Regions from separate parts of the Bacillus sp. NPDC093026 genome, predicted to be linked through region 1. Evidence: riboswitches for the same ligand, from Rfam matches in the RefSeq annotation. Region 1 holds a riboswitch; each other region holds the start of a gene.
The links. Region 1 has a riboswitch for S-adenosylmethionine ahead of ACIQCE_RS01985 (DUF2292 domain-containing protein). Riboswitches for the same ligand answer to the same signal wherever they lie in the genome.
Positions count from the first base shown of each region.

Region 2: another riboswitch for S-adenosylmethionine. It lies ahead of metK (methionine adenosyltransferase); the one in region 1 lies ahead of ACIQCE_RS01985 (DUF2292 domain-containing protein).
Region 3: another riboswitch for S-adenosylmethionine. It lies ahead of mtnW (2,3-diketo-5-methylthiopentyl-1-phosphate enolase); the one in region 1 lies ahead of ACIQCE_RS01985 (DUF2292 domain-containing protein).

Region 1 covers NZ_JBIVPN010000001.1:389,819-399,731, reverse strand. Annotated here, with positions in the region: gene carB (carbamoyl-phosphate synthase large subunit) at 1-783, shown strand, start outside; gene ACIQCE_RS02005 (dihydroorotate dehydrogenase electron transfer subunit) at 780-1,556, shown strand; gene ACIQCE_RS02000 (dihydroorotate dehydrogenase) at 1,550-2,482, shown strand; gene pyrF (orotidine-5'-phosphate decarboxylase) at 2,454-3,185, shown strand; gene pyrE (orotate phosphoribosyltransferase) at 3,166-3,804, shown strand; SAM riboswitch class I at 3,947-4,052, shown strand; gene ACIQCE_RS01985 (DUF2292 domain-containing protein) at 4,170-4,274, shown strand; gene ACIQCE_RS01980 (phosphoadenylyl-sulfate reductase) at 4,318-5,019, shown strand; gene ACIQCE_RS01975 (sulfate permease) at 5,033-6,097, shown strand; gene sat (sulfate adenylyltransferase) at 6,154-7,290, shown strand; gene cysC (adenylyl-sulfate kinase) at 7,304-7,897, shown strand; gene cobA (uroporphyrinogen-III C-methyltransferase) at 7,926-8,681, shown strand; gene ACIQCE_RS01955 (sirohydrochlorin chelatase) at 8,756-9,541, shown strand; gene ACIQCE_RS01950 (precorrin-2 dehydrogenase/sirohydrochlorin ferrochelatase family protein) at 9,522-9,913, shown strand, end outside.
Region 2 covers NZ_JBIVPN010000004.1:188,917-198,829, reverse strand. Annotated here, with positions in the region: gene ACIQCE_RS11760 (carotenoid biosynthesis protein) at 1-164, shown strand, start outside; gene ACIQCE_RS11755 (lysophospholipid acyltransferase family protein) at 133-879, shown strand; gene ACIQCE_RS11750 (glycosyltransferase family 2 protein) at 864-1,994, shown strand; gene ACIQCE_RS11745 (phytoene desaturase family protein) at 1,991-3,472, shown strand; gene ACIQCE_RS11740 (alpha/beta hydrolase family protein) at 3,499-4,293, shown strand; gene ACIQCE_RS11735 (DUF2584 domain-containing protein) at 4,333-4,575, shown strand; gene pckA (phosphoenolpyruvate carboxykinase (ATP)) at 4,608-6,194, opposite strand; SAM riboswitch class I at 6,408-6,542, shown strand; gene metK (methionine adenosyltransferase) at 6,735-7,937, shown strand; gene asnB (asparagine synthase (glutamine-hydrolyzing)) at 8,085-9,913, shown strand, end outside.
Region 3 covers NZ_JBIVPN010000001.1:588,732-598,644, forward strand. Annotated here, with positions in the region: gene ACIQCE_RS02990 (methylthioribulose 1-phosphate dehydratase) at 1-308, opposite strand, end outside; gene ACIQCE_RS02995 (2-hydroxy-3-keto-5-methylthiopentenyl-1-phosphate phosphatase) at 272-967, opposite strand; gene mtnW (2,3-diketo-5-methylthiopentyl-1-phosphate enolase) at 968-2,185, opposite strand; SAM riboswitch class I at 2,285-2,386, opposite strand; gene ACIQCE_RS03005 (pyridoxal phosphate-dependent aminotransferase) at 2,431-3,621, opposite strand; SAM riboswitch class I at 3,785-3,944, shown strand; gene mtnK (S-methyl-5-thioribose kinase) at 4,026-5,219, shown strand; gene mtnA (S-methyl-5-thioribose-1-phosphate isomerase) at 5,226-6,287, shown strand; gene ACIQCE_RS03020 (hypothetical protein) at 6,311-6,451, opposite strand; gene ACIQCE_RS03025 (methylated-DNA--[protein]-cysteine S-methyltransferase) at 6,536-7,027, opposite strand; gene ACIQCE_RS03030 (PAS domain S-box protein) at 7,029-9,239, opposite strand; gene ACIQCE_RS03035 (acyltransferase family protein) at 9,520-9,913, shown strand, end outside.

The sequences.
Region 1 (9,913 bases):
AACATCATCGGGCTGCTTAACATTCAGTTTGTTTTATCAAAAGGTGAAGTGTACGTTCTAGAAGTGAATCCGCGCTCAAGCCGGACTGTTCCATTCATAAGTAAGATTACTGGCATCCCAATGGCAAACCTAGCGACAAAAGTCATTTTAGGTGACAAGCTCAAAAACTATGGCTACCAAGAAGGACTACACGAGGAGCAAGCGGGTGTGTACGTCAAAGTACCGGTCTTCTCCTTTGCAAAACTAAGAAGAGTCGATATTACACTTGGACCTGAAATGAAATCGACAGGTGAAGTCATGGGGAAAGATGTCACAATCGAAAAAGCCCTGTACAAAGGATTAATCGCATCAGGTATTCAAATTCCTAATAACGGAACTGTGATCTTGACAGTGGCTGATAAGGATAAAGAAGAAGGACTTGAGATTGCGAGAAGATTCCATGCGATTGGATATCATATTTTGGCAACAGAAGGAACGGCGAATTACTTAAAACAAGCATCCATTCCATCAAGTGTTGTAGGCAAAATAGGAGAAGAAGGCAAAAATCTTCTAGATGTAATCCGAAACGGTGAAGCTCAATTTGTCATCAATACACTGACAAAAGGAAAACAGCCAGCTAGAGATGGCTTTAGAATCAGACGTGAATCTGTTGAAAATGGCGTGGCTTGCTTAACGTCACTAGATACGGCAGAGGCCATTTTAAGAGTGCTAGAGAGCATGACATTTAGAACAGACGAAATGCCAGAAGTGAAAACGAATGCTGAGGTGACAGTAACAATATGAAAAAAGCATACTTGACGGTCGTCTCTAACCGAGAGATCGCTGATCATATTTACGAAATGACATTAAAAGGGGACCTTGTTGAATCATTTCAAACCGCTGGACAATTTCTTCATATAAAGGTCAGTGAATCGATGACGCCATTACTGAGAAGACCGATCAGTATTGCCAATATTCATGCCGAGCAAAAAGAAGCGACGATCATTTTCAGGGCAGAGGGAGAGGGGACAAAGCTCCTATCCCAAAAGCAAGCAGGTGAGCTAGTCGACGTATTAGGGCCGCTAGGTAACGGATATAATCCTTCTGTAGTCCACCCAAGACAGACCGCATTACTTGTAGGTGGGGGAATTGGTGTGCCACCGCTTTACGAGCTGTCAAAGCGTTTAACGAAAAAAGGCGTTATCGTCAAGCATGTTCTTGGCTTTCAATCAAAAAAAGACGTATTTTACGAGGAGAAATTCCAAGCGCTCGGAGATACTTTTATCGCCACTGTTGATGGAACCCATGGAGCAAAAGGCTTTGTCACACATGTGATAGAAGAGAACGAAATGAGCTTTGATGTGCTGCTTTCATGCGGACCGACACCAATGTTAAAAGCGCTAAAAGATGCTTATCCACATAAACCTGTCTATATTTCAATGGAGGAACGGATGGGTTGCGGTATTGGTGCATGCTTTGCATGTGTATGTCATACCGATCAGCACGAAAAGCCGTACGTTAAAGTATGTCTTGATGGACCAGTCTTTAAAGCAGAGGAGGTGGCATTATCATGTTAAACGTTGAGTTACCCGGCTTATCCTTAAAGAACCCGATTATTCCGGCATCAGGGTGCTTCGGATTCGGAAAGGAATTTGCTTCCTTATATGATTTATCTATGCTGGGGGGAATCATGATCAAAGCCACTACCCTTGAAATGAGATTGGGCAATCCAACGCCAAGAGTGGCCGAGACTGGTGCAGGTATGTTAAATGCGATTGGACTTCAAAATCCAGGTCTAAAAGGAGTGCTTGATCATGAATTGCCTTGGCTTGAACAGTTTGGTACACCAATCATTGCGAACGTCGCCGGCGCGCAAATTGATGATTATGTCGAAGTAGCCGAACAAATCAGTCAAGCAAAGAATGTACATGCACTTGAACTGAATATATCTTGTCCCAATGTGAAGACAGGCGGGATCGCTTTCGGTACTGATGCGAAGATGGCTGAGACATTAACAAAAGCAGTGAAGGAAGTCTCGGCTGTTCCTGTTTACGTGAAACTGTCACCAAATGTGGCCAATATTGTTGAAATTGCAAAAGCAATTGAATCGGCTGGTGCGGATGGACTCACCATGATTAACACTTTAATTGGCATGCGGCTTGATTTAAAAACAGGGAAGCCCATTCTTGCAAATAAAACAGGCGGATTATCAGGTCCAGCAGTAAAACCTGTCGCCATTCGAATGGTATATGAAGTCAGTCAGGCTGTTCGTATCCCGATTATTGGGATGGGCGGGGTTCAACATGCAGAAGATGTGCTTGAATTCCTACTGGCAGGCGCAAGTGCTGTAGCTGTTGGAACAGCCAATTTCGTGAATCCATTCGTTTGTCCAGAAATCATTGAAGATCTGCCTAAAGTTCTGGCGGCTCATGGTTATTCATCAGTAGAGGAATGTATCGGAAGGAGCTGGAAGCATGAAGCATTTGCCAATCATCGCACTTGATTTTCCATCAGGGAGCGAGGCGCTTGCCTTTTTAGATCTATTTGAAGGGAAGCCATTATTTGTGAAGGTTGGCATGGAGCTTTTTTACCAAGAAGGTCCTGCCATAATTGAAACACTGAAACAAAAAAATTGCCGTATTTTCCTTGACTTGAAATTACATGACATTCCAACAACGGTTCAAAAAGCCATGAACCGGCTTGCAGCACTTGGGGTGGATTTGGTTAATGTCCATGCTGCAGGCGGAAAAAGAATGATGCAAGCAGCGGTAGAGGGTCTTGAAAGCGGAACATCAGCTGGACAAAGTAGACCGAACATTATTGCAGTGACTCAGCTCACAAGTACGTCAGAAGACATCATGAAAAAAGAAATACTCATTGATCGTCCACTTGAGGAGACCGTGCTTCATTACGGACAAATGGCATACGAGAGCGGACTAGACGGTGTTGTGTGCTCTGTACATGAATCAAAGGCCATTCATGAGCATATCTCACCATCCTTTCTCACCGTCACACCAGGTATTCGTTTGCCAAATGATCAAACCGATGACCAAAAGCGTGTAGCCACACCTGCTTTTGCAAAAGAACAAGGTGTTTCACAAATTGTTGTGGGGAGATCGATCACCAAAGCAGCAAATCCAATTGCAGCCTATCATCAAATGATCAAAGAGTGGGAGAGACAGCCGTATGAAAACGAAAATTGCTAAACATTTATTACAAATCAAAGCCGTCTCCTTAAAACCAGATGCACCATTCACGTGGGCAAGCGGTATTAAATCACCGATTTACTGCGATAATCGCCTGACATTATCGTACCCTAACGTCAGAAATGACATCGCTGAAGGACTTAAAGATCTCATTCAAACTTATTTTGAGGGAGCAGAAGTGATAGCCGGTACTGCAACGGCCGGAATCCCGCATGCGGCATTGGTGGCAGATCGTCTAAATTTGCCTATGTGTTATGTGAGAAATAAGCCAAAAGCACATGGAAAAGGAAATCAGATCGAAGGAGCGGTAACGACTGGTCAAAAGGTTGTTGTCGTAGAAGATCTCATTTCAACTGGAGGGAGCGTCCTTGAAGTTGTCGCCGCCCTTCAAGATGAGGGCTGTGAAGTGCTTGGAGTTGCGGCCATTTTCACATATGGATTGCCAAAAGCAGTTGCTGCTTTTGCGGAAAAAGACATTCCATATGTCACACTGACAGACTATGATGCGTTGACAGATGCGGCGCTTGAGCTAAGAGCCATCGAGCCATCTGCTATGAATAAACTTAAACGCTGGAGACAAGACCCTTCCTCTGAATCTTGGATGGAAGAGACGCTCTAACAATGCTGTGCCCAGATGCACGGCTTTTTTCATGTGGGTTTAAAATAGTAAAATAGACCCAAATGTGAATAAAAACTAATCCTATCAATAAAGTCGGGTTGACTTTTGTTTGAATTGTGTTAATATTTAATACAAATTAAAACTCTTATCCAGAGAGGTGGAGGGACTGGCCCGATGAAACCCAGCAACCTGCTATCCTGAGCAAGGTGCTACTTCCTGCAAAATGATTCTATTTTGAAAGATAAGGAAATCGTGAGCTTCCTCGTCTTTCTTTCGGATTGAAAGAAAGTTTTTTTATTTTTAATGGTGAGGAGGAAGAGGAGATGGAAGTGAAACAAAACCAGGATGAAGACTTAGTGAAAAACATGCAAGAATTGATTGGAGATATGAAATTCGGTTCAATCACATTGATTGTTCAAGACGGTCAAATAATTCAAGTAGAGAAAAATGAAAAAATCAGATTGAAGTAGTGCGCTATAGCAATATGAGCAATACTCCGGAAGGGGAGAAACAATGTTAACTTATGAAAATTGGCAAGAGCCGTCCATTACATTTCAAGAGGACGATATGTATAAAGGAGCCCTATCTGTGCTGAAATGGGCGTACGGTCATTATGGTGATCAGCTCGTTTATGCATGTAGCTTCGGTATAGAAGGCATTGTCTTGATTGATTTAATCGCTAAAGTCAAAAAAGATGCGAGAATTGTCTTTTTAGATACAGGACTACATTTCAAAGAGACTTACGAGACAATTGATGCGGTGAAGGAAAGATACCCTGGATTAGATATTGTGATGAAAACACCTGATCTGACAGTTGAACAGCAGAATGAACAGCATGGTGACAAACTGTGGGAAACAAATCCTCAAAGCTGTTGCCATATGCGGAAGGTCATTCCCTTGCAAGAAGCATTATCAGGCTATCCGGCTTGGCTTTCTGGCTTAAGAAGAGAGCAGTCACCAAAAAGAGCAGGTACAAACTTTTTAAATAAGGATGATAAATTCCAATCAGTAAAAGTGTGTCCGCTCATCCACTGGACTTGGAAAGATATATGGAGATATGCATCAAAGCAGGAACTTGCTTATAATCCGCTACATGATCGAGGATACCCAAGTATTGGCTGTGCACCATGTACACAACCAGCCTTCACTGCAGATGATCTGCGTTCTGGAAGATGGGCTGGAACAGCAAAGACGGAGTGCGGATTACATGAATAAGGGAGCATAATTAATGGAAATCGCTGCAATTTTATTTAGTTTATTCTTTGCTTTAAATATTGGCGCAAGCGGAGCAGCAGCTTCTATGGGAATTGCGTATGGATCAGGAGCGATTCAAAAACCGCTTTATGCACTCATCGTTTGTGCTGGAGGTATTTTAGCAGGTTCAGTGATTGGCGGCGGTGAAGTTGTCAAAACCATCAGTTCTGGTATTATGCCAGAATCTGTGATTACACTTGAAATTGTTTGCATTATCATTGGTTCCGCTGCATTATCATTATTTATTGCGAATCTGATGGCCATCCCGCTATCCACAAGTGAAGTAACGGTTGGAGCTGTTGTTGGTGTTGCCGTGGCATACAAAGTATTGTTTGTAAAATCCATTTTAGTGATCGTCGCATTTTGGATCATTATTCCACTCATTGCTTTTGCTTTCACGTTTACTGTGATCAAAATCATCAGACTGTTCCCAAAACACACATTATCTAAAAAAGGTGTCGGCATTCTTTCTATCGCTTTAATCATCAGTGGCTTTCTAGAGGCTTTTTCAGCTGGTATGAACAATGTTGCCAATGCTGTAGGTCCGCTAGTGGCATCAGGGGTCCTGTCAGTAGGGCAAGGTACACTTTACGGGGGGATATTTGTCGCGCTTGGTGCACTTTTACTCGGTAGGAGAGTACTTGAAACAAATGGTAAGAAAATCACACGATATCAAACAGGTGAAGGCATCTTACTCTCTAGTACCGGTGCTGGACTTGTCATTGTGAGCTCTATTTTCGGCTTGCCTGTACCACTTACCCAAATCACCTCTTCATCAATTATTGGTCTTGGGATGGCAAAGGGTGGACCGAACATTTTTCATAAACATGTCGTGAAAAAGATGCTGAAAGTCTGGGTTGTTTCTCCATTCTTATCACTCAGCTTGTCTTATTTGCTGGTAAGCTTTTTCTTAAAAGGAGACTATTATTCTATCTTTATCATGATGAGTGTGTTATTTGCTTCACTCGGCGCATTAAGTCTGATGAAGGCAGTCAAAAATGAAAGCAACTCCATCCATGAACAAGGCGGCGGCATTTAACGATAAATCTGACTATTAACATCTAATAACTTGAACATTGAGAGGAAGATGAACAAATGAGTTTAACACCACATGGTGGCGTATTAATTAATCGAGTAAATGAAGAATATGATTTAAGCACAGCAGAGAAGGAAATCGAACTGGATACGATCTCTTTTGCAGACCTTGAACTGATTGCAATCGGCGGGTATAGTCCAATTGAAGGCTTTTTAACAAAAGCCGATTATGAAGCCGTTGTGAGCGACATGAGACTAGCAAGTGGTGTTGTTTGGTCTCTTCCTATTACTCTTCCAGTCACAAAGGAAAAGGCAGCGGAAATTCGTAAGGGAGATATCGTCCGTTTATCTTACAATGGAACAGTTTACGGGATACTTGAGGTGGAAGATCAATACACGCCAGATAAGGAAAAAGAAGCTGTGAATGTGTATAAAACAAATGATCGGAATCATCCAGGGGTGAAAAAATTATTTGAGCGCGGTGACACATATATTGGTGGTAAAATTACACTGACCAAGCGTAGCGAAAAGCCATTCCCTCAATTCACCTATGAACCAGAAGAGACAAGAAGACATTTTAAAGAAAATGGTTGGAAAACGATTGTCGGTTTCCAAACGAGAAATCCAGTACATCGTGCCCATGAATATATTCAAAAAACAGCACTTGAGACAGTAGATGGTTTATTTTTAAATCCGCTGGTTGGTGAAACAAAAGCCGATGATATCCCAGCAGATGTGAGAATGAAAAGCTATCAAGTATTATTGAACGGTTATTATCCAAAAGATCGCGTCTTTTTAGGTGTATTTCCAGCTGCAATGCGTTATGCTGGACCAAAGGAAGCGATATTTCATGCACTTGTTCGAAAAAATTATGGCTGCACACACTTTATTGTTGGAAGAGATCATGCGGGTGTTGGTGATTATTATGGCACATACGAAGCGCAGGAATTATTTGATCAATTTACGAGTGAAGAGATTGGCATCACGCCTTTAAAATTTGAACATAGTTTCTACTGCAATACATGTGAAGCCATGGCAACACCAAAAACGTGTCCTCATGATAAAAGTGAGCATGTCATTCTTTCAGGTACAAAGGTAAGAACAATGCTAAGAAACGGTGAATTACCGCCGAGCACGTTCAGCCGAAAAGAAGTCATTGAAACATTAATTGACGGATTAAAAACAACTGTATCCTAAAGGAGGTAGAGACATGAGTAACGAGCATATCGTGTGGCACGATGCGTCTATTACAAAAGAAGAATATCAACAGAAAAACAATCATAAAAGCGTGATTGTCTGGCTTACTGGTCTAAGTGGTTCTGGGAAATCGACGATTGCAAACCTAGCGGCAAGAGAGCTGTTTGAACAGGGGTATCAAGTCACTGTTCTTGATGGTGATAATGTACGCCACGGACTTAATAAAGACTTAGGGTTTTCAGATGATGACCGGAAAGAGAACATTCGCCGCATCGGGGAAGTGGCGAAACTTTTTGTCGAGCAAGGTACGATTGTCATCACTGCCTTTATTTCACCTTTTCAAGAAGATCGCCAAATTGTAAGGCAGCTTGTCGAAGAAGGTGAATTTCATGAAGTGTATGTGAAATGTGATCTCAATGTTTGTGAAGAGCGTGACCCGAAGGGATTATATCAAAAAGCACGAAGAGGAGAAATTCCATTTTTCACAGGAATTGATTCTCCATACGAAGAACCGGCTGCACCTGAGCTAGTTTTGAATACAGACGAATTCACACGTGAAGAATCAAAACAGTTGCTTGTTGACTATGTAAAGGGAAAAACGAAATAATCGTTTGATGGCAGGGAGAGAACATGCGATGGGGAAAGTATACATTGTTGGTGCCGGACCGGGTGACCCAGAGTTAATTACATTGAAGGCCCATAAGGCGATACAAGAGGCAGATGTCATTTTATATGATCGTCTTGTCAATGAAGACATTCTCGCCCATGCCAAACATGACGCAGAATTGATCTATTGCGGAAAGCTCCCAAATCATCATACGATGAGACAGGAAGCCATTAATGATGCGCTTGTTGCCCATGCAAAGGAGGGAAAAGTTGTCGTTCGTCTAAAAGGCGGCGACCCCTTTGTATTTGGACGGGGTGGTGAAGAAATAGAGTGCTTAGCTGAACACCGTATACCATATGAGGTAGTGCCTGGCATTACATCAGGTATTGCAGCGGCTGCTTATGCGGGTATACCTGTCACGCACCGTGAGTATAGTTCGAATGTCGCCTTTGTCACGGGACATTATCAGAAGGATGAGCATTTTGAAGAGAAATGGGAGGCGCTAGCCACTGGCATTGATACCCTTGTCATTTACATGGGGGTCAAAAATGTCGACAAAGTGCAGCGGCTTCTTTTGAAAAATGGGCGAGACCCCGAAACACCGGCTGCTTTTATTCACTGGGGAACAACGACTCGTCAGGAGACCACTTGCTGTACAGTAGCGTCTCTATCTGAAACAGTTGAAAAAGAAGGGATCGAGCACCCTAGTTTGATTGTTGTAGGAGATGTGGTTCATTTTCATCAAAAGCTAAACTGGTTTGAGCCGAAACTCATTGAGAAATGATATCTAATGGGAAAGACACGTACATCTATCGTGTCTTTTCGTCTGATCACAACGCGGTGGCAAGGAGGAGTCAAATGAAACAAGCTGTACTATATGTTGGGCATGGAAGCAGGGTAAAAGAAGCACAGGATAAAGCCATTTCCTTTATGAGAAGCTGTATGCCTCTTGTTGAAGCAGATATACAAGAAATTTGTTTTTTGGAGCTGACGAAGCCTTCCATTGAAGAAGGGTTTGAAGCTTGTGTGAAAAAAGGAGCAACACACATTGCAATTGTCCCGCTCCTCCTGTTAACCGCCATGCATGCCAAATCAGATATACCGATCGAAATTGAAAAGGGAAAGCAGCGATTTCCGCATGTGCAAATAACATATGGAAAACCGATCGGTGTGAACCAAGAGGTCACAAAAGCAGTTGTGGCGAGAATAGAGGAAGCGGGTTACCGAGGTGAGAGGGCGCAAATCCTCCTAATTGGTCGCGGGAGCTCTGATCCTGATGTGAAGCGGGATGTATGCGGGATTGCAGACGACGTTCGAAACATGCTTCCACATGCGGAAGTTTTCCCATGTTTCATTACGGCATGTGAGCCAAATTATCGAGATGTGTTGGCGCAGTTAACCGCTGATCATGATACGCCTGTGTATATCGTTCCTTATCTTCTGTTTACGGGGATTTTAATGAAAGAGATTGAAAGAGAGGCGAGCAAGGTCAGAAAACGCCTGCAAAATATCCATGTGTGTAGATATATTGGATTCCACCCGCATGTCAAGGCTGCATATATTGAGCGCATCAAAGAAACGATATTAAACAAAGAAGATGCTTTTCGTTTTCGAGGAGATAGACATGCTTCCAATCCATCTTGATTTATCGAACAAAAAAGTGCTGATTATCGGGGGCGGAACGATTGCGGCAAGGAGAGTAAATGCCATATGCGCTGAGCCTTGCGATATCACCGTGATCAGTCCTGAAATTTGTGCTGAAATGGCGCGTTTAATTGATACGTATAAGCTTCATTGGAAAAAAAAGAAGGTTGACGTTGAAGACTTGAAAGAGGCTTTTTTCATTGTAGCCGCAACAAACGATCATGCTGTCAACGAATGGATTGCGAAAACATCGCTTCCTCATCAACTTGTCAATTGCGTGAGCCAGTCAGAGCTAGGGTCTGTGATCATGCCAAAGGTAATCAAAGCAGGGAAAGTGACGATTTCAGTATCTACGAGCGGTGCAAGTCCAGC
Region 2 (9,913 bases), on a different contig from region 1:
CACTGCACTGGACGAGTCGCATTTATCAGGCGATGGTGCTTTTTTTCGGTCTTCTAGCATTAAAGAGCGACTTAGATGTGATTTTTTATCTAGCGCTTGTCATTGTCATTTTGTGTGAAGGAAGGGTTCAATTTGAAAGAAAGCGACAAAAGCCGTTCGTTTAGACGAGTCTTTTATATATATATCAAACGATACTTACTAAACAAGCATTTCCGCTGTCTGATGTTGAAAGGAAGGATTGATCCGAAGGAGAAGCTTCCTGTTCTTTATATTGCAAATCACAGCTCGTGGTGGGATGGACTGATCATTTTTCTTTTAACGGAAAAAGTTTCTAATCTAGATCATTATATGATGATGGAGGAGAAGCAGTTAAAGCAGTATCAATTTTTCCGTAAACTTGGTGCGTTTCCAGTTCATAAGGAGGAGCTTAAAAGTGTCAAACAAGCATTGATGACGGCAAAAGACAAAATGGAGACTGGTGCTGCTGTATGGCTTTTTCCACAAGGAAAAATCATGCATCAAGATGCGAGACCGCTTGAACTGGAAGGCGGGGCTTCTTTTTTAGTGAGACAATTTGATAAGGTCGTGGTAAAGCCTGTGACCTTGCATTATACGTTTAATCAATTTCAAAAACCGACGGTATCAGTCGTGTTCGGAGAAGATGCAATTTTATCTGGAGAGTCACTTCGGAAAAAGGAAGTGACTCATATGTTGTCAAATTTGCTTGAAAACCAGTTAAATACGCATCAAGCACATGTCATTGCTGATCCGGACTTTTCATCGAACAAAGAATTTGTGCAGATGACGAGAACAAGTCTTTCAACAAGTGATGTGTTTGATTCCTTTAAAAAGTGGGTGAAAACATGGCGATCTTCTTAATCGTGATTTGTGTTTTTCTTCTCTGTCAATTCATCTTCACGATATGGAATGTAAAGCAGTTTCCTACCTTGGAGCCAGTTTCTTCTCCTTCTTCTGATGAGAATATACCATTGTCGATTCTCATCCCAGCAAGAAACGAGGAAAAACGGATTGAAGCCTGTCTTCAATCTATCGTTAATCAGCGTGTTTTGCCGAAGGAGCTCATTGTGCTTGATGATCATTCAACGGATCAGACAAGAGCCATCGTAGAACGTTACGCAAAAACGTATCCATGGATTTATGTGAAATCGGGTAAAACATTACCGCAGGGGTGGCTTGGTAAATCATATGCGTGTTTTCAGTTAGCTGAGGAGGCGTCGTCTAATTGGTTGCTATTTTTAGATGCAGATGTGAGGTTAAAGACGGGAGCAGTTGAGGCAGTATACAAGCAGTTGTGCATTCAAAAAACGGGGATGCTTTCAGGCTTCCCAGAGCAAAAAACAGGCACTTTTCTTGAGCATCTGGTGGTCCCAATGATGATGTTTACGATTGGTTGTCATCTACCGGTTAAGTGGGTAAGCACATCCAACAATCCTCATTTTGCAGCAGCTCATGGCGGTTTTATTGCTATTGAAAAGGACTGTTATCTTGCAGTTGGCGGTCATGAAGCGATTAAAGATTCGCTTGTAGATGATATGGCACTTGCAAGACGCGTGAAGCAAATGGGGTATCCGTTTACGCTTGCCAGTATCCATCCATTTGTTTATATGAGAATGTATGAAAATGGACAGGAAGTATGGGAAGGCTACCGCAAAAACATATTTCCTGGTGTGAATCGGAATATTGCTTTATTAAGTGGTGTCTTTTGCTTATACACCATACTTTATTTGGCTCCAGTCATTTGTCTGCTGATCGCACTGGTCCAAGTGGATTTTACGAACATCTGTTTAGCCATTCTTTGCTACGGACTAGGTGTATCAATAAAAGCTACGATTGATATAGAGAATGGCAGGACGTCCGCTATGGCTTTTTTATTACCACTTAGCATTCTGACATTGATCGCCATTGGCATTGCCTCTATAAAGATCGGGCTGAAAAAAGAAGGATATGTATGGAAGGGAAGAAGATATGAATGAAAAAAGTCATCATCATTGGTGGAGGTCTAGGCGGATTATCGGCTGCAATTCGCCTGCAGTCAAGTGGGTTTCAAGTCACCATTCTTGAAAAAGAAGCAGCTCTTGGCGGGAAGTTACAGCGCCACAAAGGAGAAGGATACTCTTTTGATTTGGGGCCAAGTACCATCACGATGAAGGCGTATTTTGAAGAGGTATTCACAGCCTGTCATAGACGAATGGAAGATTATGTGACATTTTATCCCATTTACCCGCTTGCAAAAAACTTTTTTTCAGATGGTCATACTGTCGAGCTTACGCCGCATATAGAGCAGATGGAAACACAAATTGCCCAATTTAGTCCAGAGGATGCAAAGCAATATCGCGCATTTTTACGTGAATCAAAGAGGTTGTTTCAATTAGCAGAGGATCAGTTTTTAAATCGTTTGTTATTGACATGGAAGGATAAGACGGATATGAAGTTGATGAAAGCATTTCTTGCTGTTAAACCTTTTACATCCGTTCAGCGGCTGCTGCGTCAATATTTTCGTCATCCCCATACACTGGCTATGTTTGGGCGTTATGCAACATATATTGGTTCATCACCATATGAAGCACCAGCGATTTTTAATATGATGGCGTATTTAGAAGGGGAAAAGGGCATTTATGGGGTGAAGGGCGGTACATATCGATTAGTTGAAGCTTTTGAAACATTGGCGAAGGAATTAGGTGTACAGATTCATGTAAACGAGCAAGTGAAAACAATTCATGTAACAGATCGGCGTATCCAGGGAGTTGAGACGGGGCAAAAAATGTATGAAGCAGATCAAGTCATTGCGGGAGCAGATGCGCTCACCGTATACCGGCAGCTAATCGCTGAAAAAGATCGTCCGAGTTATCTTAATCAAAAACTGTCGAAAATAGAGCCATCTTTATCTGGCTTTGTCCTCTTACTTGGTGTGCCTAGAGTATATGAACAGCTTTCTCATCATAATGTGTTCTTCCCTGAGAATTATGAGCAGGAATTCAAGGATATCTTCCAGCGAAAGCAATTGCCGAGTGATCCGACGCTTTACATTTGCTATTCAGGCCATTCTGAACCGGATTTGAGCGGGGGAACAGATAGAAGTAACTTTTTTGTATTGGCAAATGCGCCTTATGTGACAAAAGAGCAAGATTGGGACATGCTAAAGGAGACATATCGTCAGCATATCAAAACAAAATTAAAGGAAAAAGGTTTTTTTGATATTGAAGAGCTTGTAGAGTATGAGGCTGTTCAAACGCCGCTTGACTTGCAGCAGAAAACCGGCGCTTATCAAGGAGCCATTTACGGCATGTCCTCAAATTCTTTTAAGCAAGCGTTCTTTCGAATCAATAATAAATCAAAGGATATTGAAGGGCTTTGGTTTGTAGGAGGGACAAGTCATCCTGGAGGCGGGACCCCGATTGTTACAAAATCAGGACAGCTAGTCGCAGAAGCGATTACGAGACAATACGAGTAACGAAGAATGAAAAGGAGAGACAACGAGTGATTGTGGCAAAAAGAAGGTTTCCTTCACCCCATCCGAATATTCACTTATACTCAGTGACGTATAAGGCAGATGGACTCCGGATAAAAGGGCTACTCGCAGAACCAACAGAAGATGGCACTTATGATGGCTTTCTCTATTTAAGAGGCGGCATTAAAAATGTCGGGATGGTCAGGCCAGGGAGAATCGTGCAATTTGCAGCGCAAGGCTTTGTTGTGTTTGCTCCTTTTTATCGCGGAAATCAGGGGGGCGAAGGCAACGAAGATTTTGCAGGAGAGGACAGGCAAGATGCTTTTGCTGCATTTCAGCTTTTGAAGCATCATCCTAAGGTGAAAAAAGACCGTATCCATATTTTTGGCTTTTCTCGTGGCGGTATGATGGGGATTTGGACGGCTGTTGAAATGAAGGAGAAGGCCGCATCCTTTGTTTCATGGGGAGGCGTGAGTGATATGAAGCTCACTTATGAAGAACGTGTTGATATGAGAAGAATGATGAAGCGTGTGATTGGCGGTCCGCCTCATAAAGTACCAGAGGAATACGAGGTGAGAACCCCCCTGAATGTCGTGGATCAAATCGAAGCACCTGTTTTAATTATTCATGGAGAACAGGATCAGAATGTTTCGATTGAGCATGCGTATTTATTGGAGGAAGCATTACGTAAGCATGGAAAGTCTGTGGAGACATGGTATTTCCATGGATACAATCATTATTTCCCCCCGCAACATAATCGAGAGATTGTCAGACGGCTGTCAACATGGATGCACAGCCGAAAAAGCGGAAATATGGTAAAATAAATGCTAGAAAGAAATATAGAAAGTAGGGGGATTTTCGTTATGGGAATGCCTATTGAATTTAATACAATGATTGTCACAAAAGGAAAAGAGACAAGAATTGAAGAGAATGTGTTTGAGCTCATGAAGGAAGGGTACCGCATTTATCCGTTAAACATTCCGCTTGAGGTGCGGAAAACGAAAGCCGGAGAAAAAACAGGAACAGCTCATGTTGAAAAACTAGAACTGACAGATAATGTAACAAAGGTGACTTACCGCCTTATTTCATTACATTCAACGAATTAAAAAAGCTGAGGATTCCCTCAGCTTTCGTCTGTTTAAACGAGTGGTCCGCCTTTTGCTTCAATATCACTTGTTGCATGGCTGAATTTTTTGAAGTTCTTTTTAAATTCATTGGCAAGGAAACGTGCTTTTTCTTGATATGCTTCAGGGTCTGCCCATGTTTTGGCTGGTTGAAGTACTTCATCTGGCACGCCAGGAATATGAAGCGGAATGTGCAATCCAAAAATGTCATCAGTGACCATTTCTGCATGGTCAAGGTCGCCTTCAATGGCTGCTTGAACCATCGCTCTTGTGTGTGCAAGGTTCATTCGTTTGCCCGACCCATAGCCGCCACCAGTCCAACCTGTATTCACAAGGAATACTTTTGCACCATGCTCATCAATTTTTTTGCCGAGCATTTCTGCATATACGTGAGCTGGAAGTGGTAAAAATGGTGAACCGAAGCAAGTTGAGAACGTTGTTTCTGGTGAAGTCACACCACGTTCCGTTCCTGCTAGTTTACTAGTATAACCGCTTAAGAAATGATACATTGCTTGTTCTTTTGTTAGCCGGCTGATTGGAGGCAAGACGCCAAATGCATCAGCCGTTAAAAAGACAATAGCGGATGGATGACCTGCGATACTTGGTTTGACGATATTATCAATCATTTCGATTGGATAAGCAGCACGTGTATTTTCAGTAAAGAACGTGTTATCATAATCAGCTTCGCGCGTTTCTTCATCGAGCACAACATTTTCAAGGACTGAACCGAAGCGGATTGCCTTGTGAATTTGTGGTTCTTTTTCTTCACTTAAGTTCACACATTTTGCATAACACCCGCCTTCGATATTAAAGACACCTGTTCCAGACCAGCCATGCTCATCGTCACCGATCAACTTGCGGCTTGCACTTGCGGAAAGGGTGGTTTTCCCAGTACCAGAAAGACCAAAGAATAATGCAACATCACCTTCTTGACCAACGTTTGCTGAGCAGTGCATGGAAAGAATATCTTGTTCAGGAAGCAGATAGTTCATCACAGAGAAAATCGATTTCTTCATTTCACCCGCATATTCAGTTCCACCAATTAGAATCGTCCGTTTTTCAAAAGAGACGATAATAAAGGTTTCAGAGTTTGTTCCATCTCTTTCAGGGTCTGCTTTAAAGTGAGGTGCAGATAAGATGGTAAAAGGCTTCTCATTTGATGATGGTGTAGAACCGTCCGGTCTGATAAAAAGTTGTTTTGCAAATAGGTTATGCCATGCAAATTCGTTTACAACTGTAATCGGCATGCGGTATCGTTTGTCAGCGCCGGCAAACCCTTCAAATACAAATAGTTCATCACGTTCTCTTAAGTATGACACAACCTTTGTATATAAACGATCAAATGCGTCCTTGGAGATAGGCTGGTTCACATGACCCCAATCGATTTTATGCTCAGAGCTTTCTTCTTTTACGATAAATTTATCTTTAGGAGAACGTCCAGTATACGCACCTGTTGTGGCTCGGACAGCTCCTGTTGATGTTAAAACGCCTTCATTGCGTGCCAAAATCTTTTCAACAAGCTTCGGAACAGATAAATTTTGATGCGTATTTTCTAATGAGAGCAATGACTGCAAATCTTCTTTTAAATCCACTGAGTTCATAAAAAACCCTTCCTTTACCGTTGAATTTGTTTGTTTTGATTAGTATAACACATTGATAATAATAGTCTATACTATTTAGATATTTTTGTGTGTGTTTTTTCATTTCTGCCATGAAAATATGCTTTTTGGTCAAGCTAATAAAGAGGAGAGATAATTCTTTAGAAGCATTGACAGCATAGAAGGGTTAAGATAAGATATTTTATTGAACGGATACTCTTATCCCGAGTTGGTGGAGGGACAGGCCCGATGAAGCCCAGCAACCGGTTTCTTATAACAAAGGCATGAACATGCTGAGAAACCAAGGTGCTAACCTGATGCAAGGTACAAGAACACCTTGAGCGATAAGAGTGAAAGGCATGCAGATATCAGACCCTTTCCTCGCATTGAAGGAAATGGTTTTTTTATTTTTGGGATATCATATGTACAAATTGCCAATAACATCTCTAATATAAACGTTTTTCTATAAGAGGGAACGAGTTCCGTATCATATGAAGGCCCCATCTTGGGAGGATGTGGTCTTGTACAGGAGGAATTGCCATTATGAGTCAAAATCGTCGTTTATTTACTTCAGAATCAGTAACAGAAGGACATCCAGATAAAATCTGTGATCAAATTTCAGACAGCATTTTAGATGAAATTTTAAAGAAAGATCCAAATGCACGTGTTGCTTGTGAAACTTCTGTCACAACCGGTCTCGTATTAGTAAGCGGTGAGATTACAACATCTACCTATGTTGATATTCCAAAGACAGTACGTGACACCATTAAGGAAATTGGCTACACACGTGCGAAATATGGTTTTGATGCGGAAACATGTGCGGTTCTTACATCAATTGATGAACAGTCAGCTGACATTGCACAAGGCGTAGACAAAGCGCTTGAAGCACGTGAAGGAACAATGACTGAAGAAGAAATTGATGCGATCGGTGCAGGTGACCAAGGGCTAATGTTTGGTTTTGCAAACAATGAAACAGAAGAGCTGATGCCGCTACCAATTTCACTAGCACATAAATTATCTCGCCGCTTAACTGAAGTGCGCAAGGATGGAACGCTTTCATACCTTCGTCCTGACGGAAAAACACAAGTAACAGTTGAATATGATGAACAAAACAAACCAGCTCGCATTGACACAGTCGTCATCTCTACACAGCATGCACCAGAAGTGACGCTTGAACAAATTCAAAGCGACTTGAAAGAGCATGTCATCCGCCCTGTGGTTCCAAGTGAATTGATGGATGAAAATACGAAATACTTTATTAATCCAACAGGTCGTTTCGTTATCGGCGGACCTCAAGGTGATGCTGGTTTAACTGGACGGAAAATCATCGTGGATACGTATGGCGGTTACGCTCGTCATGGCGGCGGCGCTTTCTCAGGTAAAGATGCAACGAAGGTTGACCGTTCTGCAGCATACGCTGCTCGTTATGTAGCGAAAAACATTGTAGCAGCTGGACTTGCAGAATCTTGTGAAGTGCAACTTGCCTATGCCATTGGTGTAGCTCAGCCTGTGTCCATTTCTATTGATACGTTCGGAACAGGAAAAGCTTCTGAAGAGAAGTTAATTGAAGTGGTTCGTGCAAACTTTGATCTGCGTCCGGCTGGCATTATCAAAATGCTTGATCTGCGCCGTCCTATTTATAAACAAACGGCTGCATACGGACATTTTGGCCGACACGATTTAGATCTACCATGGGAAAAAACAGATAAGGCCGACACGCTTCGCAAGGAAGCATTAGGACTATAACAACATATTAAACCGCTTATTTTAAGCGGTTTTCCTTTTGGTGAAAAAAATTCAACAAAAAGTTTGAAAATGTGAAACGAAATGAGTCAAAAGACTGTCTAATTATAGGTCTACTATTAAGAAATAACATAATGTGGAGGCAATAATATGTGTGGGTTTGTTGGTGTATTGAATCACCGTCCATTGTCCGAAACGACAGAACAGGAAGAGTTAATTCAACAAATGAATCGCCTCATCGTTCATCGTGGTCCGGATGATGAGGGATACTATCATGATGAGCATGTAGGATTTGGATTTAGACGTTTAAGTATTATAGATGTGGAACATGGAAAGCAGCCGCTTTCTTATGAAGATGAGAAGTATTGGATTATTTTTAACGGAGAGATTTACAATTATGTGGAGTTAAAGGAAGAGCTTGTGAAAATGGGCTATACATTCAGTACAGATTCTGATACTGAAGTGCTTCTTGCTACATATCGTCATTATAAAGAAGAAGCGGCTTCTAAGCTTCGTGGAATGTTTGCGTTTCTCATTTGGGATAAAGAAGCGCAGCTACTATATGGCGCAAGAGATCCTTTTGGAATTAAACCACTTTATTTTACACAAATGGATGATCGAGTGTACTTTGCTTCTGAACGCAAAAGCCTTATGGCTGTAAATGAGAACATTTTATTTGATGAGACAGCCTTGCAGCAATATATGTCTTTCCAATTTGTTCCTGAGCCAAATACACTTGATCAAAAAGTGCAAAAAGTAGAGCCGGGTCATCAGTTTACATTGCGTCCTGGTCAAGAAATTCAATTTAAAACATACTGGAAAGTCCAATTCAAGCCTGAACAAACACAAGAGCAAAAATTAATAGAAGAAGTAAGAGATGCCATCTATGATTCTGTGAAAGTGCATATGAGAAGTGATGTACCTGTTGGTTCATTCCTATCAGGCGGTATCGATTCTTCTTTCATTGTGTCTGTTGCAAAGGAATTTCACCCTGAGCTGAAAACGTTCTCTGTTGGCTTCCAGCAAGATGGTTTCAGTGAGGTTGATGTGGCAAAGGAAACAGCCGATAAGCTCGGTTTGCAAAATTTTAGTGCAGTCATTTCCCCAGAGGAATATATGAACGAGCTTCCAAAGATTGTTTGGCACTTGGATGATCCTTTAGCTGATCCAGCGGCGATTCCGCTTTATTTCGTTGCAAAAGAAGCGAAAAAACAAGTGACAGTTGTTCTATCTGGTGAGGGAGCAGACGAGCTATTCGGTGGATACAATATTTACCGCGAGCCGCTTTCCTTAAAACCATTTGAATCTGTTCCATCTATGCTGAAAAAGCTACTTCTTCGTTTGGCGCGTTTGATGCCAGAAGGAATGAAAGGAAAAAGCTTCATCATCCGTGGTTGTACACCATTAGAAGAGCGTTATATCGGAAATGCGAAAATCTTTGAAGAGCCAGTGAAGAAAAACCTGTTAAAACAATATGATCCAAACGTAACGTATCGTGATGTCACAAAGACATACTTCGAGGAAAGTGCGGGATACAGTGATATTAACAAAATGCAATATGTTGATATCCATACTTGGATGCGCGGTGACATATTGCTAAAAGCAGATAAGATGACCATGGCCAATTCTCTTGAGCTTCGTGTTCCGTTTCTGGATAAGGTTGTATTTGAAGCGGCTTCTAAAATTCCTGAAGAGCTCAAAACGAAAGATGGCACAACTAAATACTTGTTGCGTAAAGCAGCAGAGGGTATTGTACCAGATCATGTGTTAAATCGTAAAAAACTAGGATTCCCTGTACCAATTCGTCATTGGCTGAAAAATGAAATGAATGCTTGGGCGAAAGATATCATTCAAAATAGTCAAACAGATGAGTATATTAACAAAGAATATGTACTTGATCTATTAAATGAACATTGTGCTGGTAAAGCAGATCATAGCCGTAAGATTTGGACGGTCTTAATCTTTATGATCTGGTACAG
Region 3 (9,913 bases), 200 kb from region 1:
ATTGTGTGGACATGGAGACAGCAACCTGCTTTTGTCCGCCGATATAAATAAGTATGAAGCAACGTTTCGGCAGAAGGTTTAAGCTTTTGATTTGGCTCATACGGCTGACCCGTTTCATCAACAAGCACAAAATCTTCGTCTGTTTCTTTTCGTTTATCTTTTCCGCTTGCCGTCACCAAAAAAGTCATTGGCTCATCCGACACCTTAATAGATAAATTGCCGCTTGTTCCGTAAAACCAGTCTCTTGCTGCCAGTTCACGTTTGACATCAGCTAGCTCTTGCCACCGTTTGCTCTTTGCATCTGCCATTTTTTCACTTCCTTTATTTGAACAAATTGCGCTTTTACATCAACAAATGTTTCATATTCTTTATGTATGAGGCCTAGATTTCTACATTCATTCAGCAAATAATCACGAGCAAACGTCAGATCAGCACATTTTGCTGCCTCAATATCTGTCACTGAATCTCCAATCACGACAATGAAATCATTCTCATGTGCGAGCTTTCGAATAATCGATGGCTTACAGCAGCCACAACCATTTTGACATTGTGAATCACAGGCATGAGGCCATTCAATTTGAATGTTCTTTTCCTTAAACGACGCGTGATTACAATAAATGTGTTCTTTTTCCACAATGCCTTCGAGTACAGGATACACAAAAAAGTCCATACCGCCGCTTAAGACATAAAAGGGTATCTCTGCTTTTTTTAAATAAGCGACAAATTGTTCGAAGCCTTCTCGAATGTTTGTATCATGTAGAATAAACGACTGAATGGCTTCCTTCTGCTCACTATTCAATAAACGAAACATGCGTCCGACGCCTTCTTTGATCGTGATCTCCTTTGACAGGACGCCATCTTTCAGCTGCGCCCATTCACTTGGAGCAAACTGCTTCATAATGCGAATAATATTATCATTTGTTGTAATCGTACCGTCAAAATCACAACATACAATTGGCTTTTTCATTTAATCTGCTACCCTTCCCCAAAGATCAAGTGCTGCTTTTAAATCTTGACAAGATGACGCCTTCTCTTCTATTGGCTCACCACTTAAAACAGCGGCGATCATTGATCTAAATGCTTTTCCTCCACCGATGGCTCCGCGCGGATGTCCATGGATACCTCCGCCTGCATTGATCACATGATCTAACCCAAAATCTCTGATTAATAGCGGCACCATTCCTGGATGAATACCCGCTGATGGAACAGGGAATGTTTTTTGAACAGTGTCCTCTTTCACGCAAGCTTCATAGATGCCTCGTGCATCTTCTTTCGGAAGTGCGACTGACCCATAAGGAGATGGAAAAAGACTAAAATCGGCACCAGCATATCGATTTAATTTACCTAAAAGAAGAGAATGCGAGAATCCATATTCAGGAGATGATGTAAATGCACCGCTCACCGCTGGATGCGCCATGATGGGGACATGAATCTCTTGGTCTTCCGCTAAGCTCTGCATCACATCAAGTCCGTAAGCAAATACATTGAATAATAGCGCATCTGCTCCAAGTTCAACTGCTTTTCGAGCTCGATCTCTCAAGTCAAAGGTTCTGCCAGTTAAATTGACTGCATAAAGCGTGCGGCGTCCTGTCTCTTCATACGTTTCATTTAGGATCTTTTTTCCTTCTTTGATACGTTCTTCAAATGGCGTCAATGGGTTTTCAAATAAAATTTCGTCATCTTTGATTAAGTCAACACCGCCTAAAGCCTGCAAACGAAGCTGTTCTTTTAAATCCTGCATATCACGACCGATCACACCTTTAAAAATACTCATTAAAAGCGGTCGTTCAAAAGCATTCAGTTTGCTTCGTATGCCCTCAATTCCAAACACCGGTCCAGGTAGGCTTCGCTTAAACGCTGTCGAAAATTCTATGTCGGCAAGCTTCACTTTCCCATCAAGTGAAAGCTTCCCAAAAATAGTCGTCAAAACGGCTGGTAAATCAGTCGAAAAATTGGCTTCAGGATAACCAATTGTCACTTCTGATTGAACAAGACCATTTTCTCGCACAGATTTTTCCTTTACTTCGATCACGCGGCCTTTATGTTTTTTTAGTTGATCCTTCTTTAATTGCGGCAAATCCGTCCATGATCCGACCGTTAATCCAAGTGCGATTTGCTCTGCTTTCTGGTCAATTTGTTCATCCTCTTGGTGTGTTAATACATATGTTGCTAGTAATTCACTCACTAGGAATCCCCTTTCTATCGCGTCCTCTATATGTTCAATAAAAAAACCTCTTCAAGTGCTAGGGTAGCGCCATAAAGAGGTTTCGTTTCATTCATCTGAATCTTATCTCTCAGCGCCTGCTGCAAGAATTAGCACCGTGCTTCTTGGAAGTCGGTTGCCGGGCTTCATTGGGCTAGTCCCTCTGCCTACTCTTGATAAGAATATTCAATTTTCTTACATATTGCCTGAATTATCGCATCGTTTTTTTATGTTGTCAATGACTTTTTTTCAAATAGACGCAATGAAGCAATCCGTTTAGCTGCTTCCTTTAACCGCTCCTCACTTGTCAAAAGCCCGACTCTGACATAGCCTTCACCATGAAGACCAAAGCCATTTCCCGGCGCAACTGCAACATGCACTTTCTCTAATAACAAGTCAGAAAAGGATTCAGATGTATAACCTTCAGGCACCTTTAACCATGCAAAAAAAGAGCCCCTTGGTGCACGTACCTCCCAGCCGATCTCTCTGATTGCATTAATCCATGTATTTCGTCTTTTCTCGTATCGATCATTTTGCACTTGCACACAGGTTTGATCACTTAATAGAGCCTCTGCCGCTGCATCTTGAGTCGCCTTAAAAAGTGAAACAAACATATGGTCCTGAAAAAGCTCAATGGCTTCTATTACAGATGGATTTCCTGCTGCAAAACCAACTCGCCAGCCTGCCATATTATAAGTTTTTGAAAATGTATAGATTTCAATCCCCGTCTCTTTTGCTCCGTCCGTTTGTAAAAAGCTGATTGGCTTTTCTCCATCAAATCCGATGGCGCCATAAGCAAAATCATGGACAACACAAATATTGTGATCTTTCGCTAGATGAATGGTTTTTTCAAAGAACGCACGACTTGCAATAGCGCCAGTCGGATTGTTTGGATAATTTAAGTACATCAATTTTGCTTTTTCCTTATGATCTTTTGACAATAGATCATAATTAGGCAAAAAATCATTTTCTTCAAGAAGTGGCATTGTGACCATTTCAGCTCCAGCGAGCACTACGCCTGACCAATAATCAGGGTAGCCTGGGTCTGGGACTAGCACAGTATCTCCAGGATTCAGTAAACATTGTGGCAACTCAACAAGTCCCGCCTTACCGCCAAATAAAATTGCAATCTCAGTCTCAGGATCTAGCGTGACGCCATATTCTCTTAGATAAAATGCAGCGGCCGCCTTCTTTAGCTTCGCTGTTCCACGAAATGAGGAGTATTGGTGATTCTCTGGCTTCTCTACCGCTGCTTGCATTGCTTTGACAATATGCGGCGGTGTCGGCTGATCAGGATTTCCCTGTCCTAAATTAATCACATCTGCCCCAGCCTGAAGTTTCTTTTGGACTTTTTGAACGAGCGAAGCAAAAAACTGTTCAGGCAATTTTTTCAAAACATCTGATTGTTGGAATTCCATATTTTCACCTTCTATTCAAGTTACATGACAATACACTCACTGTAATGGATTGTTTTATGAATTGTAAAGCAATTTTGAAAAAAGATTGACATGCGAAGAGTCGCTCTGATAATATCTTGAATTAAGAAATGCGTACATGAATTGAACAATTACATATTGATTTCTCTTATCGAGAGTTGGGCGAGGGAATTGGCCTTTTGACCCCAACAGCAACCGACCGTTAATACCATTGTGAAGTGGGGCGTAGCAATATAAGCGCCAAGACAATTGTCTTGTAGGGCACGGTGCTAATTCCATCAGACGTATGTGCTGAGAGATAAGAGGGGCTTTGAACACATAGATCACTATCAAGCCTCTTTCTCTCGGGAGAAAGAGGTTTTTTATATGATTTGGAGGGGAAGCAATTGGTAACACTTACGGCATCATACGAAGAATTAACAGAGAGCTCGGCTATTGCACTTGCCATTAGACTAGGTTTAATACAGGAAAGCAGCCATTTGACATGTACTGAAATTGGCGACGGAAATTTAAATTATGTCTTTCATATCTTTGATCACAAACATCAAAAAGGACTCATTCTCAAGCAGGCCTTACCTTACGCAAAGGTCGTTGGGGAAAGCTGGCCACTTACATTAGATCGCGCAAGAATTGAAAGTGCCGCGCTCATTAAACAATCTGAATACGTACCACATCTTGTACCAGAAGTCTATTATTCTGATACAACTCTTGCTGTCACTGCAATGGAAGACCTTTCACACCTAGAAATCGTCAGAAAAGGGCTAATTGCCGGAAAAAACTATCCGCACTTATCAGATCATGTTGGAGAATTTTTAGGTAAAACGCTTTTTTATACATCTGACTTTGCAACAAATCCTAAAATCAAAAAACAGTATGTTAAGCAATTCACAAACCCAGATCTTTGTGACATAACAGAAAAGCTTGTCTTTACGGACCCTTTCTTCAATAGTGAAACAAATGACTTTGAAGAGGAGTTAAGAGAAGAAGTTGAAAAACTATGGGCAGATTTAGAATTGCAGGCCAAAGCAGCAGAGCTGAAGCGAATCTTTTTGACCTCGGCTGAAACACTTGTCCATGGAGATCTTCATACAGGCAGTATATTTGCGAGCGATCATGAAACAAAGGTGATTGATCCAGAGTTCGCTTTTTACGGTCCATTTGGATTCGATATTGGACAATTTATAGCGAACTTGCTCTTAAATGCTTTATCTCGTGAAAACGAAAAAGATCAACAGCCACTTTTTGACCATGTTGAAAATGTTTGGGCTACGTTCAAAGAGGTTTTCACTAAAGCATGGAAAGAAGACAGCATTGAAGCATTTAGCGTGTCAGACAGCTTTTTAGAAAAAACATTTGATCGTATCTTAAAAGAAGCGACCGGATTTGCCGGCTGTGAACTCGTTCGTCGAACGATTGGACTCGCACATGCTGCCGATCTTGATGCGATTTCATCACCAGCCAAACGTCTCACTCAGAAAAAAGCAGCACTTACACTAGGAAAAACATTCATCAAACAATCTTGTGCAGTCGAAACAGCGTCCGACCTCGTCGCACTATTCCAACAATCTGTAAAGGAGTGACGGGTATTGAGAAAAGATTTTGAAGTCCCCCGTTCAGTCGAATGGGAAGGAAACAACATTAAAATTTTAAACCAACAAAAATTACCGGCTGAAACTGTATTTGAGCATTTATATACGAAGGAAGATGTCTACGATGCGATTGTGACATTAAAAGTGCGCGGAGCACCTGCTATTGGGATTACAGCTGCTTTTGGGCTGGCGCTAAGTGCTCAAGATATCGACACAGAAGATATTGATGTCTTCAAAGAAGAAGTGATCGGCTTGAAGGAATATTTCAATCGGTCTCGTCCAACAGCCGTTAATCTTGCATGGGCTTTAGACAGACTTTTTCAGCGAATTGAGCGTGCCGCTTCGGTCAATGCAGCCAAAACAGATCTTGTCCATGAAGCCATTCAAATTCAAATTGAAGATGAAGAAATATGTCGCCAAATCGGTCAAAATGCACTCCAGCTCTTTACGTCTGGTGACCGAATCATGACCATTTGTAATGCAGGCTCCATCGCTACTAGCCGCTACGGAACAGCGCTTGCTCCTTTTTATTTAGCCAAAAAGAAAAATCTTGATCTTCATATTTATGCTTGTGAGACTCGTCCTGTCTTGCAAGGAGCTCGACTGACGACATGGGAATTGATGCAGGGCGGTCTCGACGTGACACTCATTACAGATAACATGGCAGCTCATACGATGAAAGAAAAACAAATTTCTGCTCTCATTGTTGGGGCTGATCGAATCGCCCGAAATGGCGATACGGCTAATAAAATCGGCACTTTAGGTCTAGCCATACTTGCCAAACATTTTCAAATTCCATTTTTTGTGGCGGCACCTCTCTCGACCTTTGATATGTCAATCGATCATGGGTCAGATATCCCCATTGAGGAACGTGATCCGCTGGAAGTGAAGGAATTAAATGGTGTGCAAATTGCACCAGAAGATGTACAGGTATTTAATCCTGCCTTTGATGTCACACCGCATCAACTCATTTCAGGTATCATTACAGAGAAAGGAATCATCACATCCAATTATACAGAGGAAATTGATGCTCTTTTCACTGAAAATATATCTAACTAAAATAAATAAAAAGCACCGTGTTCTTACCGTTTAAGAGCACCGTGCTTTTTTGTTTGTAGCGTTTTAGCTAATATTTCTTTCTTTTGTTCCTCTGTTAAGACATTCAATTTGACACATAGTGACGTCACTGCATACATTTTACCTTTCTTTCCCCATAACATCATGACGACCTCCTTTTCCCAAAGCCAACATTTTTAGCTTAATGAAAGGATATGTCGCATGCGAACATTTGGAACAGGTCAATTGATTTATTTTTTTATAAATGGGATTCCTTCTAATTCAAGCAGGACGGCTTTCATATCCGTTTTACTTCCTGCATAGCCAGTCAGTGATCGGTCTTTCCCAATGACCCGATGACACGGGATGAAAATTGGCAGTGCATTTCGCCGATTGGCTTGTCCAATCGCTCTTACTGCCTTTGGATTCCCGATTGCTTCCGCAATATCAGCATAGCTCTTTGATTCACCGTACGGAATCGTCGAGAGTGCTTCCCATACTTGCTTTTGAAATGGTGACCCTTCTTGTTTGAGCGGAAGAGTAAAGATTTTTCGCTCTCTGTTAAAATACTCAGCAAGCTGTCTTTTCGCTTCTATTAATACGGGTGTCTCTTCTTTGTTTATTTCTGATGTTCGTTGTTTTGCTAAAAACGGCTCGTCATCAAACAATACTTCTATGATGACACGATCTTTCTCTAGTATGTATAATTCACCAATCGGTGCGTTGAAGACTGTATAATTCACATTAATGCGCTCCTTCTTGTCGCTTTTGTCTAAGCGGTAAAGTGAGATGGAACACAGTCCCCACTCCTTCCTCGCTCTCCACCTCAATGGTTCCTTGATGTTCTTCAATGATTTTGTAGCTAACCATCAAACCTAGCCCAGTCCCTCTCTCTTTCGTTGTATAAAATGGTTCTCCAAGCCGCTTCAGCTTATCCTCTGCCATTCCGCATCCCTCATCTCTTAATGAAATGACAATATGATCCTCACCTTTTCGTTTGATGCTGACGTACACATTCCCTTTCTGCGGCATCACTTCAATCGCATTTTTTAAAATATTAATGAAAACTTGCTTTAATTGATTTTGTTCACAGTAGATAAGCGGGATTTCACCCAAGACGTTCAAGTGCATTTGGACATTGCCGAGATTGGCTTGTGCGTGAAGCAGATCCATCGTGTCTTTCATAATTTGCACCACATTTTTTTCTTCATAAACAATTGCCTGCGGCTTCGCCAAAATTAAGAATTCAGTAATAATCGATTCAATTCTTTTTAGCTCTGAGGTAATGACATTAAAGTAGAGTGAATATTCCCCTTCTATGTTTCCTTTTAATAGCTGAATGAACCCTTTTAATGCTGTCATTGGGTTTCTAATTTCATGTGCAATTCCGGCTGCAAGCTCTCCGACTACATGAAGTGTATCCGATTTTCTGACTCGTTCTTCTAATTCCTTTCGTTCCGTCACATCTCTAAAAATGGCAAGATTCATATTATGAATAATGTTGCGTTTAAATGAAAACTCTAGTATGCGCTGATCATGGTGGTTCAGCACAAATGGAACTTCATTATCTATTTCATCTAATGATATAGCCTGTGCTGGCTGTGCCAAATTTTCAATATGGTAAGGTGCAAGAATATGGAGAAGATTCGTTTCAGTTAAATGGCCATCCATCAGTCCGAGTAACTCACTAGCAGAGGGATTGACATCAATAATGCGATATTGATTGTCAAAAAGAACAATTCCATCCATTGAACCATTAAACACTTTACGGAATTTAAGCTCGCTTTCTCGCAATTCTTGCTCCATTCGCTTTCTATCACTAACATTACGTAAAATTGTTAAATGCTGTCCTTCTAATACCGCATGCTTCGATGTAAATTCAAGCTCCTTAAATTGACCATTCGCCATTCTAAATAGAAGTTCTTCCCGTATTTCATGATTTCTCATATATCGTCTTCTTGTAGGCCTGTACCTCTTATCAGATTTCACTAGGAAATCGGTTAGTTTCTGACCAATCAGCATATGCATAGGTAATTCAAAAATACGACAGGCTGATTCATTGGCTCTCACAATCTCGCCATCGTCTGCCCATATGATAATGGCATCCATCGCATTTTCGAAAATCTCTCTAAAACGTTCTTCGCTTTTTAATAGCTTTTCTTCCATTAATCTTTTTTCTGTAATATCACGCATGATGGACATATAAAAACCGCTCATAACATTTGAAGTAATGGTCAGTTCAAATATTTTTTGCTTACCGGATTGAAGTGTAACAGGGAGCTCTCCTTTTGCTTTGCCCGTTTCCTTCAATGACATAAATAAGTGCTGTAAAGCCGGTTGATTTTGTTCTTCTACAAAATCATGTAAATAACGGTCTGTTAAATCTGTCTTTTTGAGTTCAAAGCTCTGACAAAAAGAGTGGTTTGCATCAATCATGCAACCATCCTGATCAAATATGACCATACCATCAATTGCTCGATCAAACAAATCCTTAAACAGTTGCTCATTCATGGAGCGTTCGCGCTCTAAGATTTTCTTTGAAGAAACATCTCGCATGACAACGATATATTGGTGATTCAATTCATCATGTTCTGCAAAAAATTCAATGTATTTCGTCTCTCCATTTTCTAGCTGGATTGAGATTTCTTTTTTTAATGTGCCTTTTCGAAAAAAAGTCTCTAAAGAACATTCAATTCTATTTTCAGGGATGCCATATAGGAAATCAAGAACGGATTTATTGATGAGGTCTTCTTTCGGTGTCTGTACAAGCCTGCACGTTGCTTCATTGGCTTGGATGATGTTGAGCTGCTGATCGAATATAAAGATGGCATCTAACGCCTTATTTAACAGCATTTCCTGCTGCGTCAGTTCATTTCGCAAATACTCATTTTCTTTTTGTAATTTTCTGATATCTCCTGCAGTCATTAATTGATTGTCATCGAGCGTTTCAGTCATTCTCTTACACTCCTTTTCCAGCCTGATTCCTCTACGAGTATTTCTACAATCTTTTCATTGTTCCTTCATTCGACTCATAAAAAAGAAAACTTTTTGAACGAAGAGCCTCAATTTATTTCATTTGAATAACACGATTATAGAATGGTTCTCTATTCTTACTCTTCTTTTACAACCATTCTACAATTTCAAATCAAATGGTGAAATGAGCAAAACTGTCTTTTAGAATGGGGCGAATGAGGGAACAGTGCTCATAGAAAAATAAAGTGGGAAAGGTGATGTTATGGTAGCTTCTCGAGATCGTTATTTTGATAATGCAAAATTTCTTCTCATTTTTTTAGTCGTTTTTGGTCATTTGTTACGGTCATTCATCCATGATCATGATTGGATGCTCTATTTATACAAGTTTATCTATACATTTCATATGCCTGCATTTATTTTGATATCTGGTTACTTTGCGAAAGGATTTAGAAAACCTGGTTTTATAAAAAAGGTCGCACTTAAGCTGATCATCCCATATTTCATTTTCCAGGTGATTTATTCTGTGTGCAATTATTTACTCCAGGATCAAAGCATGTCGAGCTTAAACCCGATGGAGCCGCACTGGTCTTTATGGTTTTTAATTAGTTTATTCTTTTGGAATTTACTACTCATTCCTTTTTCCAAGTTGCAATTCT